DNA from 4 places in the Streptomyces broussonetiae genome. Region 4 is predicted to be linked to each of the others. Evidence: riboswitches for the same ligand, from Rfam matches in the RefSeq annotation. Region 4 holds a riboswitch; each other region holds the start of a gene.
What was found. A riboswitch is a leader RNA that binds a small molecule or an ion and turns the genes downstream of it on or off. The one in region 4 is predicted to bind cyclic di-AMP.

Region 1: it holds a riboswitch for cyclic di-AMP, as region 4 does, so the genes downstream of both, GQF42_RS26565 (C40 family peptidase) here and GQF42_RS25660 (transglycosylase SLT domain-containing protein) in region 4, are expected to answer to the same signal.
Region 2: it holds a riboswitch for cyclic di-AMP, as region 4 does, so the genes downstream of both, GQF42_RS31935 (M23 family metallopeptidase) here and GQF42_RS25660 (transglycosylase SLT domain-containing protein) in region 4, are expected to answer to the same signal.
Region 3: it holds a riboswitch for cyclic di-AMP, as region 4 does, so the genes downstream of both, GQF42_RS19195 (LysM peptidoglycan-binding domain-containing protein) here and GQF42_RS25660 (transglycosylase SLT domain-containing protein) in region 4, are expected to answer to the same signal.

The regions. Positions count from the first base shown of each region.
Region 1 is NZ_CP047020.1:5,716,534-5,720,722, reverse strand. Features, by position in the region: gene pcrA (DNA helicase PcrA) at 1-1,708, opposite strand, end outside; cyclic di-AMP (ydaO/yuaA leader) riboswitch at 1,945-2,089, shown strand; gene GQF42_RS26565 (C40 family peptidase) at 2,097-3,281, shown strand; gene GQF42_RS26560 (hypothetical protein) at 3,304-3,657, opposite strand; gene GQF42_RS26555 (C40 family peptidase) at 4,136-4,189, shown strand, end outside.
Region 2 is NZ_CP047020.1:6,929,467-6,933,655, forward strand. Features, by position in the region: gene GQF42_RS31930 (M16 family metallopeptidase) at 1-1,384, shown strand, start outside; cyclic di-AMP (ydaO/yuaA leader) riboswitch at 1,702-1,867, shown strand; gene GQF42_RS31935 (M23 family metallopeptidase) at 1,880-2,623, shown strand; gene GQF42_RS31940 (GntR family transcriptional regulator) at 2,832-3,518, shown strand; gene GQF42_RS31945 (HPr family phosphocarrier protein) at 3,674-3,955, opposite strand; gene GQF42_RS31955 (bifunctional acetate--CoA ligase family protein/GNAT family N-acetyltransferase) at 4,134-4,189, shown strand, end outside.
Region 3 is NZ_CP047020.1:4,161,322-4,165,510, reverse strand. Features, by position in the region: gene GQF42_RS19205 (cytochrome P450 family protein) at 1-756, shown strand, start outside; gene GQF42_RS19200 (LysM peptidoglycan-binding domain-containing protein) at 936-2,015, shown strand; cyclic di-AMP (ydaO/yuaA leader) riboswitch at 2,198-2,372, shown strand; gene GQF42_RS19195 (LysM peptidoglycan-binding domain-containing protein) at 2,377-3,093, shown strand; gene eno (phosphopyruvate hydratase) at 3,629-4,189, shown strand, end outside.
Region 4 is NZ_CP047020.1:5,540,437-5,544,625, forward strand. Features, by position in the region: gene GQF42_RS25650 (FAD-dependent oxidoreductase) at 1-55, shown strand, start outside; gene GQF42_RS25655 (HAD family hydrolase) at 179-991, shown strand; gene GQF42_RS25660 (transglycosylase SLT domain-containing protein) at 1,058-1,549, opposite strand; cyclic di-AMP (ydaO/yuaA leader) riboswitch at 1,553-1,730, opposite strand; gene GQF42_RS25665 (polyprenyl synthetase family protein) at 2,533-3,543, shown strand; gene GQF42_RS25670 (LolA family protein) at 3,898-4,189, shown strand, end outside.

The sequences.
Region 1 (4,189 bases), 180 kb from region 4:
CGGTGCGTTCGAGGACCGCCTCCAGGACGGTCGCCGGTCCGGCGCCGGACTCCACGATCGTGCGCAGGTCCTCCATCAGCGTGTTGAACCGCTTGACCGCGTTGGTGGAGCGCGCGGCCATGCCGTACGCCTCGTCCACGCGCTTGAGCGCCTGCGGGAAGCTGATCTTCTCGCGCTGGGAGAGCGCGTCGATCATCGCCTCCGCGCGCTCGCCGATGCCCCGCTTGGGGACGTTGAGGATGCGCCGCAGCGGCACCGAGTCCTCGGGGTTGGCGAGGACGCGCAGGTAGGCGAGGACGTCCCGGACCTCCTTGCGCTCGTAGAAGCGGACACCGCCGACGACCTTGTACGGCAGGCCGACGCGGATGAAGACCTCTTCGAAGACACGGGACTGGGCGTTGGTGCGGTAGAAGACGGCGACGTCGCCCGCCTTGGCGTCGCCCGCGTCGACCAGGCGGTCTATCTCGTCGGCGACGAACTGCGCCTCGTCGTGCTCGGTGTCGGCGACATAGCCGGTGATCCGCGCGCCCTGGCCGGCATTGGTCCACAGGTTCTTCGGGCGGCGGGACTCGTTGCGCTCGATGACCGCGTTGGCGGCGCTCAGAATCGTCTGCGTGGAGCGGTAGTTCTGCTCCAGCAGGATCGTCGTCGCGTTCGGGTAGTCCTCCTCGAACTGGAGGATGTTGCGGATCGTCGCGCCCCGGAAGGCGTAGATCGACTGGTCCGCGTCACCGACGACGCACAGCTCGGCGGGCGGGAGGTCGCTCTCGCCCGCAGGCGTGTCCCCCTCGTGCGCGCCGGTGCCGACGAGTTCGCGTACGAGCGCGTACTGGGCGTGGTTGGTGTCCTGGTACTCGTCGACCAGGACGTGCCGGAAGCGGCGGCGGTAGTGCTCGGCGACGTCCGGGAAGGCGCGCAGCAGGTTGACCGTCGTCATGATCAGGTCGTCGAAGTCGAGCGCGTTGGCCTCGCGCAGCCGCGACTGGTAGAGCGCGTAGGCCTGGGCGAGGGTCTTCTCGAAGCCGTCACTCGCCTGGGCGGCGAAGTCCTCCTCGTCGATCAGCTCGTTCTTCAGGTTGCTGATCTTCGCGCTGAAGGACTTGGGCGGGAAACGCTTGGGGTCGAGGTCCAGGTCCCGGCAGACCAGGGCCATCAGGCGCTTGCTGTCGGCGGCGTCGTAGATCGAGAACGACGAGGTGTAACCGAGCTTCTTCGACTCACGGCGCAGGATGCGTACGCACGCGCTGTGGAAGGTCATCACCCACATCGCGTTCGCGCGCGGGCCGACGAGCTGCTCGACGCGCTCCTTCATCTCGCCCGCGGCCTTGTTGGTGAAGGTGATCGCGAGGATCTGGCCCGGGTGGACGCCCCGCTCGGCGAGCAGGTGGGCGATGCGGTGGGTCAGCACCCGGGTCTTGCCGGAGCCGGCTCCGGCGACGATGAGCAGCGGGGAGCCGGCGTGCGCGACCGCGGCGCGCTGGTTGTCGTTCAGCCCGTCCAGCAGCGCCGCCGCGTCGAGCGCGGGGCGCGGGGCGCCGTCGCGGTAGTAGGCGTCCCTGTCCGGTGGCGTGTCGAACTTCCCGCCGAACAGATCGTCCGGAAGCGGCTCCGGAGCATGATCGTCCTCGGGCGGCGGCGGGGGCTCCTCCTCGCGCCCGCGAGGGGGCTGGAGGTCCGCCAGGAAGCTGTCGTCAAAGAGGCTGCTCATCGCTCTCCGAGTCTAGGGCGCCGCACCGACAACCGATCGCCGTCCGGGGAAGAAGACCCCGTCGGCGGGGCGGCGAACACCCCTCACACAACGGAATCACCCGATGACAGCGACGTGATGCCGGCCTCGGATCACGAAAATGTATCGGACATATCACGCACCAACCTTCACACTAGTCACACGAGTTGGCTAGGTTGCCATCGGGCCGCGTGCGCGGCCCCCGCCGAGTCCGGCGCGCCCCTGGGGCGCCTGGAGCCGGGGACCCACCGAGTCCCGGGGTGAATCGGCCGACTCCCGTCCGGGACGACGCCGTAGGGCAACCCTTCCGAACCGCGCCCGAACCCGACAGCTAACCCGGTAGGCGGCCCATTGGAAGGAGTCGCCTCTCTTGGCGTCGCACCGCAAGCAGCGCCCCGGCGGGACCGCCGGAGCGGGTCTGCGCACCCCCGCCCTCGCCACCGCCGCTCTCACCTCCCTGGCCATGCTGTCCCAGACCGCCGAGGCCGCTCCCGGCGCGGACCACGCCCGGCCGAGCCTGGAGGAGGTGGAGAAGAAGGTCGACGACCTCTACCGCCAGGCGGAGTCGGCCACCGAGAAGTACGACTCGGCCAAGGAACAGGCCGGCAAGCAGCTAGGACGCGTCGACGCCCTCCGGAACGAGGTCGCCCGCCGCACCGACCGCCTGAACAAGGCCCGCGAGGAGCTGGGCTCCTTCGCCGCGGCCCAGTACCGCACCGGCGCCGCCGCTCCCGACACGGCCACCTTCCTGCTGGCGGACAACCCGCAGGACTACTTCGACCAGACCCAGCTGATGAACCGGCTGACCTCACGCGAGAAGAGCGCGGTCGACGGCTACATCAGCGAGCAGGCCGCCACCATGACGAAGCGGCGGGAGGCCGCCCAGAGCCTGCAGTCGCTGACCGACTCACAGCGCGACCTGCAGACCGCCAAGGCCACCGTCCAGAAGAAGCTCGCCTCCGCGCGCGAGCTGCTGTCGCAGCTGACGGCCCAGGAAAAGGCACGGCTGGCCGCCATCGAGCGGGAGAAGCAGCAGGAGGCGGCCCGCAAGGCGGCCGAGCTGGCGAAGCAGCAGGCCCAGGCTCAGCAGCAGAGCGGCTCGGCCGGTTCGTCGTCCTCCGGTTCGTCGTCCTCGGGTTCGGCCGGTTCCACGTCCTCCGGGTCTTCGGGGTCGTCCGGGTCCACCAGCTCGTACGACGCGAAGGCCGCCAGCGCCATCGCCTTCGCCCGCGCCCAGATCGGCAAGCCGTACGTGTGGGGCGCCACCGGGCCGGGGTCCTACGACTGCTCGGGCCTGACCCAGGCCGCCTGGAAGGCCGCCGGCGTCACACTCCCGCGCACCACGTACGACCAGGTCAACGTCGGCACCACGGTCTCACTGGCGAACGCGCGGCCGGGCGACCTGATCTTCTTCTACGACGACATCAGCCACGTCGGCCTCTACATCGGCAACGGCATGATGATCCACGCCCCCAAGCCGGGCGCGTACGTCCGCGAGGAGTCGGTGTACTACGGCGGAGAATCGATCATCCACAGCGTGGTCCGCCCGGGCTGAGGCGTTCGTCCCGCGCCGCCCGTCAGGTCCACAGGACGGCGATGAAGATGTTCGTCATGGTCAGCAGGCCGACGACGCCGAAGGCGGCCTTGTCGACCTTTTCCTCGTCGCGCTTCACGTAGACCAGACCGAGGATCACGATCAGCAGCGCCAGCTTCAGACCGATCTTGACGGCGTTGATGTGGTGGTTGTCGGTCTGGTTGAGGCCGACGAGGACCACACCGGTGACGAGCATGGTCAGCGCGCCGTGCAGCATCCCGGGGACGAAGCGGGCCGCGCCCTGCCCCATCGCCTTCATCTGGGTGAGGAAACCGCCGAGCAGCGCCGCGATGCCGATGATGTGCAGGCCGACGAAGAGATGGATGAGTACGTCCATGGGGCCGGAGCCTAGCCAGGGCACGCGGGCCCCCTGCCACCGGGCCCGGCGACAGACGTTCCGGGCCCGGTCCGCTGCCGATCCCGCCCGCATGTGGATCTTGCATATATGCGGCCCATAGCACTTCACGCCTTGCGCCCGTCCCCCTTTCCGGGCTTCGGTCACCACGCTGCGTAAAGGAGACGATTCCGCGGAGGCGATGCGATCACATACGGTCACATCCCTGTGTGTCGGAACCAGTTCCGCACACCGCGTTACCTGGTCGTCACAGTCCGGCCTAGCGTCCTTCCCCAGGTGACCGACTCCCCACCGCCGCCCGGGCCAGGGCGGCGTCCGGCCACCACCGCCGAGAAAGGTCCGGCGGCGGCCCACTCCCCCTGTGCGGGCCGCCGCCGGACGGACGAGACCGCTCGGCCGGACCGCTCGGCCGCCCGGGCCGCTCGGTCGTCGAGGCGTACGGAAGGACGTGACGGTCCAGGTGGCAGCGCACCGCAAGCCCCGGCAACGCTCGATCGGGGGCCCCACGGCCCGG
Region 2 (4,189 bases), 1.4 Mb from region 4:
CCAGCTCGCCACCATGGACTTCCACCCCCAGCCGCAGCCCGGCGAGGCCAGGCCGTGGGCGTTCCCGGCCCCGGAGCGCACCGGGCTCGACAACGGCCTGACCGTGCTGCGCTGCCATCGTCCCGGCCAGCAGGTCGTCGCCGTAGAGGTGCTGCTGGACGCCCCCCTGGACGCCGAGCCGGCCGGCCTGGACGGCGTTGCCACGATCATGGCGCGGGCCTTCTCCGAGGGCACCGACAAGCACTCCGCCGAGGAGTTCGCCGCCGAGCTGGAGCGCGCGGGCGCCACGCTGGACGCGCATGCCGACCACCCCGGCGTCCGCCTCAGCCTGGAGGTTCCCGCCTCCCGCCTGGCCAAGGGCCTCGGCCTGCTCGCCGATGCCCTGCGCGCGCCCGCGTTCGCCGAGAGCGAGGTCGAGCGGCTGGTCCGCAACCGCCTGGACGAGATCCCGCACGAGCTGGCCAACCCCTCCCGCCGGGCCGCCAAGGAACTCTCCAAGGAGCTGTTCCCGTCGACCTCGCGCATGTCGCGCCCGCGCCAGGGCACCGAGGAGACGGTCGAGAAGATCGACGCGGCTGCCGTACGCGCCTTCTACGACCGCTACGTCCGCCCCGCCACGGGCACCGCGGTCGTGGTCGGCGACCTCACGGGCATCGACCTGGACGCCCTGCTCGGCGACACCCTGGGCGCCTGGAGCGGTACCCCGGGCGAGCCCCGGCCCGTGCCGCCGGTGAGCGCCGACGACACCGGCCGCGTGGTCATCGTGGACCGGCCCGGTGCCGTCCAGACGCAGCTGCTCATCGGCCGCGTCGGCCCCGACCGGCACGACCGCGTGTGGCCCGCCCAGGTGCTCGGCACCTACTGCCTCGGCGGCACCCTCACCTCCCGCCTGGACCGCGTCCTGCGCGAGGAGAAGGGCTACACCTACGGGGTGCGTTCCTTCGGGCAGGTCCTGCGGTCCGCCCCGGACGGCTCGGGTGCCTCGATGCTCGCCATCAGCGGCTCGGTGGACACGCCGAACACCGGTCCCGCGCTTCAGGACCTGTGGAAGGTGCTGCGCACCCTCGCGGCCGAGGGCCTGACCGACGCCGAGCGGGACGTGGCCGTGCAGAACCTCGTCGGGGTGGCACCGCTCAAGTACGAGACGGCGGCGGCCGTCGCGAGCACGCTGGCCGACCAGGTCGAGCAGCACCTGCCCGACGACTTCCAGGCGACGCTGTACCAGCAGCTGGCCGCGACGGGCACGGTGGAGGCCACGGCGGCCGTCGTGAACGCCTTCCCGGTGAACCGCCTGGTGACCGTCCTCGTCGGTGACGCCGCCCAGATCAAGGCGCCCGTGGAGGCGCTCGGTATCGGCGAGGTCACCGTCGTCGCCGCGGAGTGATGCGGTAACGCGCACAAGGCGTGTGCGGAACGCGTACGGGCGAAACGCGTAGAGGCACAACGCGCGCAAGCGGCACGCACGCGCGGGAGAACGAGGCGCACACGCGCCACGCACGCGCGTGGGGCCCTGACGGCCTACGGGTCGTCAGGGCCCTTTGCTGTTCCACTCCCTTCCCCAGATGCCCGATTTGAGGCGGAGGTTGCCCGTCTGCTCTGTGGGATGCGCTACAAAATTCCGGATCGGTTTGGGGATTGACGGCGGGCCCGCCTAGCGTCGTCCGGGCTGTCCGTCAGGCAATACGCCGCACCCGCGGCACCGGGCAGTCATCGCCGAGTCCCCGTACGGCGCGAGTCAGGGGAGCCGGGGACCCAACCGCAGTCCCTGGGGTGAATCGGACCGCCCGCGCGCGAGCGAGGGGGTCCGTAGGAGACCTTCCTGCTCCGAACCCGTCAGCTAACCCGGTAGGCGAGAGGGAAGGAAAGGACCAGCCACCTCATGGCGTTCATGTGCGCCACCGGGAAGCACCGCAAGCCCGGCCGGGTCAAGCGCACCACCGCTCAGGCGGCCGGCATCGCGGCCCTGACCACCACCGGCGTCATCGGCACCCTCGCGGCCGCCCCGGCGTTCGCCGCCGAGAACTCCGCCGAGCAGACCGGCCTCACCCCGGTGATCACCGTGGGTGACGACATCGCCGAGCACATCGATGAACAGGCCGCAGCCCAGAAGCAGGCCGCGGAGCAGAAGGTGGCCGAGCAGGTCGCGGCCAAGCGCGCCAAGGAGGTGCGCGAGGCCAAGGAGCGCGCCGCCCGCGAGGCCGAGCGCGAGCGCCTGAACCGCTTCGTCGCGCCGATCTCGAACTCGTACGTCTCCACGGGCTACAAGGCCAGCAGCTCGCTGTGGTCCTCCGGCTCCCACACCGGTATCGACTTCCACGCGGCCAGCGGCACCGCCGTCCTGGCGGTCGGCTCCGGCACCGTCGTCTCCACGGGCTGGGGCGGTGCGTACGGAAACCAGATCGTGATCCGGATGGCCGACGGCATGTACACCCAGTACGGCCACCTGTCGTCCATCGGTGTCACGGTGGGCCAGCAGGTCACCCCTGGCCGGCAGATCGGCCTGTCCGGCGCGACCGGCAATGTCACCGGACCGCACCTGCACTTCGAGGCCCGGACGACCCCCGACTACGGCTCGGACGTCGACCCCGTCGCCTATCTCCGCAAGCACGGCGTGAACGTCTGACGCATACGGCGAACGGCATCCAAGGCCCCGGCTCACCGAGCCGGGGCTTTCGACATTTTTCACGGTGCCCGGCGGATGTCCGCGTCGGTCGCTGGCCAAAAAATATCCATGGATTCCGGCCCGCCGTCGGAAATTCCGGCTCATTGCAATAGAGTCACGGAACACGCGTCCATCGTCGACGTCTCACGGGGATTAATGCGGAGGTGTCATGCGCATTCCGGCGCACTCGGTATGCACGGCGATCCGGGACGACATCGTCGCCGGTGTCCACGAGCGCGGCGGCCGCCTGACCGAAGAAGTCCTGGCCCGCCGCTACGGCGTCTCGCGCGTCCCCGTCCGCGAGGCGCTGCGCACCCTGGAGGCGGAGGGCTTCGTGGTCACGCGCCGGCACGCGGGCGCGTGCGTGGCCGAGCCGACCGAGCACGAGGCGGCCGACCTGCTGGAGATGCGGCTGCTGCTGGAGCCGCTCGGGGCCGCCCGGGCCGCACAGCGGCGCACGGAGGCGCATCTGAAGGTGCTGCGGGGCCTGGTCAGACTGGGTCAGGAACGGGCCAGGCGGGGCGGCAGCGAGGATCTGCGCGCCCTGGGCGGCTGGTTCCACGAGACGCTCGTCCAGGCCTGTGGCAGCCCCTCGCTGACTTCGATGCTGACTCAGCTGCGCCACAAGATCGCCTGGATGTACACGGTCGAGGCGACGCCGAGTCCGGCCGAGTCGTGGGCGGAGCACGCCGCGATCGTGGACGCGGTGGCGCGCGGCGACGGTGAGCGCGCGCGGGCGCTCACCGCACTGCACGGCGAGCGCGCCACGGCCGCGCACCGGCTTCGCTTTCCCGGTTCCGGCGAGCGTGTGAGGACTTCGCAACACGCCGTAAACATGTCGAGCCTGCGGCATTAACACGGACGCCGTATACAAAGAAGAGTAATTCGGTGGCGGTGTATTTCCACTGCCCGAATTTCGGTGTGCCCGCGCATTCGTAAAAGACCGCGCAAACGGCGAAGCCGCGCCGCCCCGAAAAGGGCGACGCGGCTTCGCCGTTCTGTGCGTGGCGCTCAGACGGTCTCGGGCAGCTCCTCGAGGCCCTCGGCGACCAGCTTGGCCAGCCGGTCCAGGGCGGCGTCCGCGCCCTCGGCCTCGGAGGCGAGGACGATCTCCTCGCCCCCCTGGGCGCCCAGGCCCAGGACGGCCAGCATGGAGGCCGCGTTGACGGGGTTGCCGTCGGCCTTGGCGATCGTCACCGGGACGCCTGCGGCCGTGGCGGCTCGGACGAAGATGGAAGCGGGGCGGGCGTGGAGGCCCTCGGCCCAGCCGACGTTGACGCGGCGCTCAGCCATGTGTTGCTGCCCTTCGGTGTTCAGGGTTGTCTAGACCAGTTTCCCATATCGCGAAGCATGCCCGGGAGCGGACCTTCGCCCCCTCCCGTGTGACGCCGGACCGCGGCCTCGATCCGGCTTCCGTCCCCCCACAGACTGCCTCGCGCCATTGTCGGACGCGAGCCGTACTCTGGGGCCCATGCAGAGCTCGGCGGACCGGCAGGGCCGGTACGAGTACCCCGCCCACTGGGAGGC
Region 3 (4,189 bases), 1.4 Mb from region 4:
TTCCGGGACTGGGCGGGCATGATGATCCGGCACGGGGGAGGGCCCCGCGGCGGCGTCGCCCGGTCGGTCAAGAAGATGCGCGGCTACCTCGCCGAGCTGATCCACAAGAAGCGGCAGGCGCTGCCCGCCGAGCCCGCACCCGGCGAGGACCTGATCTCCGGCCTCATCCGCGCCTCGGACCACGGCGAGCACCTCACCGAGAACGAGGCGGCCGCGATGGCCTTCATCCTCCTCTTCGCCGGTTTCGAGACCACCGTGAACCTGATCGGCAACGGCACCTACGCCCTGCTCACCCACCCCGAGCAGCGTCGGCGGCTGCAGGACTCCCTGGTAAGAGGGGAGCGGGCCCTGCTGGAGACCGGAGTCGAGGAGCTGCTGCGCTACGACGGCCCGGTGGAACTGGCCACCTGGCGGTTCGCCACCGAGCCGCTCGCCGTCGGCGGGCAGGACATCGCGCCCGGCGATCCGGTGCTCGTCGTGCTCGCCGCGGCCGACCGGGACCCGGAGCGGTTCGCCGACCCGGACGTGCTGGACCTCGCCCGCCGTGACAACCAGCACCTCGGCTACGGCCACGGCATCCACTACTGCCTGGGCGCGCCGCTCGCCCGCCTGGAGGGTCAGAGCGCGCTCGCCACCCTGCTCACCCGCCTGCCCGACCTGCGGCTCGCCGCCGATCCGGCCGAGCTGCGCTGGCGCGGCGGGCTCATCATGCGGGGCCTGCGCACCCTGCCGGTGGAGTTCACGCCCACAGCCTGAACACCCCGTCGGCACACCTCGTCCAGGGGAGGACGACAGTGCCTCAACCCTGTGATCTTCACGTGATCTGCGCGGCATTAACTTGTGACAAGTGATCGTCAGCCGCTACGTTCACCCATCAGCGTGGCGACAGGCACCAGCCGCCGCGCCGGTCCTGCTGTCGCACGAAAGGCTTCCGCATGCTCACCGGGAACGGTCGTCACCGTCGCCCCCGTCAGGCTCCGGCCCTCCTCGTCGCGGCCGGAGTCACCGGCTCCGCCATCGCCATCCCGCTGCTCGGCGCCGCGAGCGCCAACGCGGCCGACGGCACCACGTGGGACAAGGTCGCCGAGTGCGAGAGCGGCGGCTCGTGGAGCGCGGACACCGGCAACGGGTACTACGGAGGCCTGCAGATATCGCAGGACGACTGGGACAAGTACGGCGGCACGCAGTACGCGGACACCGCCGACCAGGCCAGCCGCTCCCAGCAGATCGCCGTCGCCGAGAAGATCCTGGCCGGCCAGGGCACCAAGCCGTGGACCATGTGCGCGCTGACCGCCGGGCTGACCTCCAACTCCGCTTCGGTCGACGTCGACACGGGTGTCGGGAACTCCGGCAGCGGCAAGGGGTCGGGCAGCGACTCCGGATCGACCGACGAATCGGACTCGTCCGGTCTGTCGGATTCCTCCGGTGCCGGGTCCGGGCACGGGTCCGGTTCCGAGTCCTCCTCCGGCTCCGCGTCCTCCTCCGGCTCGGACTCCTCCGCGGACGCCGGTGTCACGCCGTCCCCTGGCCCGAGCACGGACAAGACGCCGGGCGCCGGGCGCGGTTCCGTCCCGAGCGGCACCCCCAAGTCGGACAAGACCGATAAGCCGGGCTCATCCGATTCCTCCGGCTCGGGAAACCCTCAGGGGAGCGACACCTCTCCCACGGCGACCCCGGGAACGGACGAGTCGGACAATCCCCAGCAGGCCGCCGGTTCGTGGAGTCTCGTCGACACCGGGGCCCTCAGTAGTGGCGGGCGTCACCGTGGTGGCAGCGCGGACGAAAGCGTGGCAAACGGTCAGGACGCCGCGTCCTCGGGTCGCCATGCGGGCCGTGGGCCGGGCGCGTACATCGTGCGCGAGGGCGACACCCTCACCTCCATCGCCGACGACCTCGGTGTCGACGGCGGATGGCGTGCGCTCTATACCGGCAACAAGAAGGCCATCGGCGCCGACCCGAACCACATCACCGCCGGTCAGACCCTGAAAGTCGGGGGCGAAAAGGGCGCCGAGTAGCGGGAGTTGACACCCTATTTCGCGACTGATGTCCGGTTTGGCGAAAGTGTGGGATGAGTCTCAGAAGCCCTGATCGTCTTTGAAATTCCGCCGAACGCATGTCTACGGTCAGGACCGCTCGTCACCACGAGCCCCGGCAGTCGCAACGCCGAATCCTGCCAGCGGTTGCCCGGGAACAGTCGTCGCGTCAAGCGCCGTAGGCAGGAGCGGGGGACCCAAGGTAGGTGCCGGAACCGGTGGTTGACACCGGAACCGGCTGGGGGTGAAGCCGCGGCTCGCGAACAGCGGGCCCGCGGCCGGGCAACTCAACCGGCCCGAACCCGACAGCTCACCTCGCAGGCGTCGGTGAGGGGATCGATTCATGCTGTTTTCCGGCAAGGGCAAGCACCGTCGTCCGTCCAAGGCCACTCGCGTCATCGCGCTCGCCGGCGTCACCGGTGCGGCCGTCGCCGCCCCGCTGATGGCGGCCGGCAACGCCTCCGCCGCCACCGCCTCCGAGTGGGACGCGGTCGCCCAGTGCGAGTCGGGTGGCAACTGGTCCATCAACACCGGCAACGGCTTCTACGGCGGTCTCCAGTTCTCCGCCTCCACCTGGGCCGCGTACGGCGGCACCGCCTACGCCTCGACCGCCAACCAGGCCACCAAGGCGCAGCAGATCACCGTCGCCGAGAAGGTCCTCGCCTCGCAGGGCAAGGGCGCCTGGCCGGTCTGCGGCTCGGGCCTGTCCTCCGCCGCGTACAACGGCTCCGCCCCGAGCACCGGCTCCAGCTCCGCCGGCAGCAGCTCCTCCTCCAGCAGCTCGTCGAGCAGCACCGCCACCCGCTCCGCCGATCAGCAGGCCGCCACCCGCTCCACCGAGCGCACGGCCCCGAAGGCGAGCAAGACCGTCACCACCCCGACCGGCAAGAAGGTCAAGAAGGGCGACGGCGAGTACAAGGTCGTCAAGGGTGACACCCTCAGCGCCATCGCCGAGAAGCACCACGTCCAGGGCGGCTGGAAGAAGCTCTTCGAGCTGAACAAGGACATCGTCGAGGACGCGAACCTCATCTACCCGGGCCAGCAGCTGCACCTGAAGTGACACCCGGCTGCGAGCCTGCCCACAGCGCCCTCACATCCCCTCCCCCCACGCTGAAGGCCCCGTGAGGGCCACCCCCGTCCCCACGGGCTCCCCGCCCCGGCGCGTGTTCCCCCGTACGCGCCGGGGCGGGGCTTTTGTCTCCCCGTCTGCCGTCTCCCCGTCTGCCGTCTGCCGTCTGCCGTCTCCCCGTCTGCCGTCCGGCGTCCGGCGCGCGCCGGCGGCCCCTCTCTCCGCGTGCGCCCCGGCTCTCATGTGCGCGTCCCTATATACGCGCCCGTCATATACGCGATATGCGCGCCCTCGTCCGCCGCATACGCGCCCGCGTACGCCGCCGCGCGTACTCCACCCGTTTCCCCGCTCTTCACCCCCACCCCTCTTTGTTCCGCTCATGAACAATGGGTACCGTCTGCATGTCCTTCCCTGTCCACGGGGCGGTCGGTCGACGGCCGCGGCCCCGGGGACGGTTAGGCTCTAGTCGCAAGGCGCAGCCGTAAGGCGCCCGCCCCGCACTTTCAGCGTCACATCCAAGAAGGAGATGCTCGTGCCGTCCATCGACGTCGTCGTAGCCCGGGAAATCCTGGACTCCCGAGGCAACCCCACGGTCGAGGTCGAGGTCGGCCTCGACGACGGCAGCACGGGTCGTGCCGCCGTTCCGTCCGGCGCCTCGACCGGTGCCTTCGAGGCCATCGAGCTGCGCGACGGTGACCCGAACCGCTACCAGGGCAAGGGTGTCGAGAAGGCCGTCCTCGCCGTCATCGAGCAGATCGGCCCGGAGCTGGTCGGCTACGACGCCACCGAGCAGCGCCTGATCGACCAGGCCATGTTCGACCTGGACGCCACCGACAACAAGGGCTCCCTCGGCGCCAACGCCATCCTCGGCGTCTCCCTCGCCGTCGCCCACGCCGCCTCCGAGGCCAGCGACCTGCCGCTGTTCCGCTACCTGGGCGGCCCGAACGCGCACCTGCTGCCGGTGCCGATGATGAACATCCTCAACGGCGGCTCGCACGCGGACTCCAACGTGGACATCCAGGAGTTCATGATCGCCCCGATCGGCGCGGAGTCCTTCTCCGAGGCCCTGCGCTGGGGCACCGAGGTC
Region 4 (4,189 bases):
TACGGAGTTCGCCTCCCCGTACCTGGCGAAACACCTGGCAGCGGCCCACGGCTGACCGCGGAGGGCGCTGGAGAGAGGTCAACAAGAAGTCGCAAAGCGCCACTTGGGGCTGATGAGCACGTAAGTACGCAGGACGACAAGGTGAGTCGGAGGGGCGCCGTATCCGTATTCTCTGATCATGGCAGCCTCCCCCGCATATGCACTGATCGCCACTGACCTGGACGGAACGCTGCTGCGCGGCGACGACACGGTCTCCGACCGGTCGCTGGCGGCACTCGCGCGGGTGGCACGGGCCGGCGGTCGGCACCTGGTGGTGACGGGCCGCCCGGCCCCGCGGGTACGGCCGCTGCTGGCACGCCTCGGCTGCACCGGGCTCGCGGTGTGCGGGCAGGGCGCACAGGTCTACGACGCCGCGGCCGGCCGCCTGGTGTGGTCGGTGCGGCTGGACCGGGGACTGGCCGAGACCGCGCTCGGCAAGATCGAGGCCGAGGTGGGGCAGGTCTACGCGGCCGTGGACCAGGACGGTGTCGACGGGCTGACGCTCATCGAGCCGGGCTACCGGATGCCGCATCCGACTCTGCCCGCGGTGCGGGTGGGCCGGCGCGACGACCTGTGGAGCGAGCCCATCAGCAAGGTGCTGCTGCGCCATGCCACCCTGAGCGACGACGAGTTGACGGACATCGCGCGCGCGGTGGTGGGTTCGCTCGCGACGGTCACCATGTCGGGGCCGGGAACCGTGGAACTGCAGCCGTGCGGGGTGACCAAGGCGACCGGGCTGGCACTGGCCGCCGAGCGCTTGGGGATCGGAGCCCAGGAGGCCCTGGCGTTCGGGGACATGCCCAACGACATCCCCATGTTCGACTGGGCCGGACACGGGGTCGCCATGGCCAACGCCCACCCCGAACTCAAGGCGGTGGCCGACGAGATCACTCTGTCGAACGAGGACGACGGCATCGCCGCCGTCCTCGAACGACTCTTTCCGACCGACTGACCGGCACATCAGTACGCACCGGGCAGCCGGGTCAGCGGCGGCCGTGTCTCAGGCCGCCACCGTGTCTCAGTACGCGCTGTAGACGTTGTCGATCGATCCGTAGCGCGCGGCGGCGTAGTTGCAGGCCGCGGTGATGTTGGCGACGGGGTCGTAGATGTTGAACGAGGTGCCGGCCACGTGGTACGCGTTGAAGGTCGGGTCGATCACCTGGAGCAGGCCCTTGGACGGGATGCCGGCGGCGGCGTTGGAGTCCCAGAGGTTGATGGCCTGCGGGTTGCCGGAGGACTCCCGCATGACGTTGCGGTAGATGCCGTTATAGGAGGCGGGGATCCCCTTCTGGGTCAGGATCGCGAGCGACTTGCGGATCCAGCCGTCGAGGGTGTTCGGGTACCCGGCCGTGGTCGTGGCGGCCTTGGTGGTCGTCGTGCCCGTGGTGGCGGAGGCGCTGGCGGCCCCGATGAGTGGCAGGGCGAGGACAGCGGCACCGGTGCCGGCGACGGCGAGGGTGCGCACGAGACGGTTGGTCCGGGTACGGCGGGGCTGAGCGGCAGCAGACATGGGGACGTTCCTCTCCGGCGCCTGCGAGGTGAGCTGTCGGGTTCGGGCGGGGAGGTGCCCGGCCGTGCCTTCCTGGGAAAGCGCGGCTTCACCCCTAGCCGTTCCGGTGCGACGGGTGCCGACCGGTCAGGCGACTTACCTGGGTCCCCCGCTCCTGCCGTACGAAATGTGTTCGTGGATGGTTATGCGGGTGGCGGCAGGATTCGGCGTCCACCCGAGGCCCGGAACGTATGCGACGGCACATGTCGGGAACAAGTGCCTGATTCACACAACGCACTATTTGACCTTGGTCTGTGCTCTTTGGGGTAGTTGATCCTTTGCGATCGAAAACCCTCAACTCGCCGACGGGGCAAGGGGTGGGGGTGGTTCGGTGGCCGACGCGCCGGAGTGGGGCCGCGTGACCCAACTCACGAAAGTGCAAATCAACTCAAATCGGATATAACGGATTGGGGGAGTCTGCTCGTGCGTGTGAGCGTGTGCCCGGATGGTGAATGAGAGGAGTGCACCGGCAAGGGGGAGGGTGAGCGGGGATCGGGGTGCGGCCGGGAAGCGATGGAGGGGGTGGATGGGGGTAGACGGGGGTGAAGGGGGTGGCCGGGAGTGGGGGCGGGGTGGCCGGAAGGTGGCCCGGACATGGCTTCCGGGGGGCGCGTCGAGGGAGTGGATCGAGGGGGCGGTGGAACCCGGGACGCTGCGCCCGTCGTTGTCCTGATGGTCGCGGGCGCGCGGGGGAGGGGTGGAGGTGTTACTCCGCTCGCCCTCCGGTTCGCGACAAAAGGCATGGATTCCTGTTAAGTCGATAAATGTCCGTTCTTACCGTCTGATCAAAAAACATACCGGTCATGATCCAATACCGCCCGGGCTGGACCGGTGGGCGCTATCGGTGATCGAAACAGGACCGGATACGCTGACTCGAGTGATGGCAGCGACCTATCGACAAGCCGTGTAATCGCCAGCAGACACCAGCAGACAGGAGACCCCTCGTGACCGTCGTCGGGCCGTTCGGGCTGAGCGTGCGGGACCAGGCTCTCGAAGCCGATGTCCAGGCCGGATTGGCGGCTGTCGAGGAAGGCTTGCTCGAGGCCACCAAGAGCGAGGTCCCGTTCATCACGGAGGCCGCGCAGCACCTCGTTCGGGCCGGCGGGAAGCGGTTCCGGCCGCTGCTCGTGATGCTCGCGGCCCAGTTCGGCGACCCTTATGCGCCGGGCGTGGTGCCGTCGGCCGTCGTCGTGGAACTGACCCACCTCGCCACGCTGTACCACGACGACGTCATGGACGAGGCGGCCGTGCGGCGCGGCGTGGACAGCGCCAACACCCGGTGGGGCAACTCCGTCGCGGTCCTCACCGGCGACTTCCTCTTCGCCCGCGCCTCCCAGATCCTCGCCGACCTCGGGCCCGAGGCGGTCCGTGTACAGGCCCTCGCGTTCGAGCGGCTGGTCACGGGTCAGATCCTGGAGACCGCCGGCCCCACGGACGGCCGCGACCCGGTCGAGCACTACCTGGACGTGCTGGGCGGCAAGACGGGCTCGCTGGTGGCGGTGTCGTGCCGGTTCGGCGCGATGACGTCCGGTGCCGACGAGACGGTCGTCGACGTCCTGTCCCAGTACGGCGAGCGGCTCGGGGTCGCCTTCCAGCTCGCCGACGACGTACTGGACATCACCTCCGACTCGGACGAGTCCGGCAAGACCCCGGGCACCGATCTGCGCGAGGGCATCGCGACCCTGCCGGTGCTCCGGCTGCGCGAGCGCGCGGCCCGGCTGGGGCAGCCCGAGGACCTCGCGCTGTGCGCGCTGCTGGACTCCGACCTCAGCGACGACGCCCGGCACGCCGAGGCGCTGACCGCGCTGCGCGTACACCCCGCGCTGGATCAGGCCCGCCGTGACGCCGTCCGCTACGCCGAGGAGGCCCGGGCCGCGCTGTCGCCGCTGCGGGACTGCGACGCCAAGGCGGCTCTGGAGAACCTGTGCGACGCGGTGGTGCACCGCGCGGGCTGACACCACCTGACACCACCGGCGTTTCGGCCGGCGTGTTGACGCCCCGACGATCGAAGCCCGGCGGTCCGCTGTCATCGGGCGCGATCGTGCGACCATGTGGCGCGAACCGCCGTAGGCATCCTGCGACACCCGGGCGACCCGGTCCGGCCCCTAGGGGGCGGGGGAGCCGTCGCCCTTACGTGTCATACCGCAGTCGTACACGGAGTTGGCTCCGTGGTCTGACGCTTCTTCACGGCCCTTTTGGTGAGATGGAGAACACGGACATCACCACTCCTCACCGATTCGGGTGAGAATGGCGGCTCGGGTGGACCAGGGTGAGGACAAGCCGCCGCCGACGACGGAGGTAAGGCACACATGGCACCGTACGAATCCGACGACGCAGCGGACGAGGCGCGGGACGCAGCACCGCACGCCGGACGCCGCAAGGCCGCGCGGTACGCGGTCCCGGTCGCGGTGGTGGGGGTGGCGGCGGCCACGATCGGGCTGGTCCCGGCGCTCGCCGCCTCCGGCGACCCCGACCTGCCCAAGATCACCGCGCAGCAGCTCATCGACAAGATCGCCAAGTCGGACGTGCAGCAGCTGTCCGGCACCGTGAAGATCAGCACCGACCTCGGCCTGCCGAACCTCGGCGGCCTGGAGAGCAGCC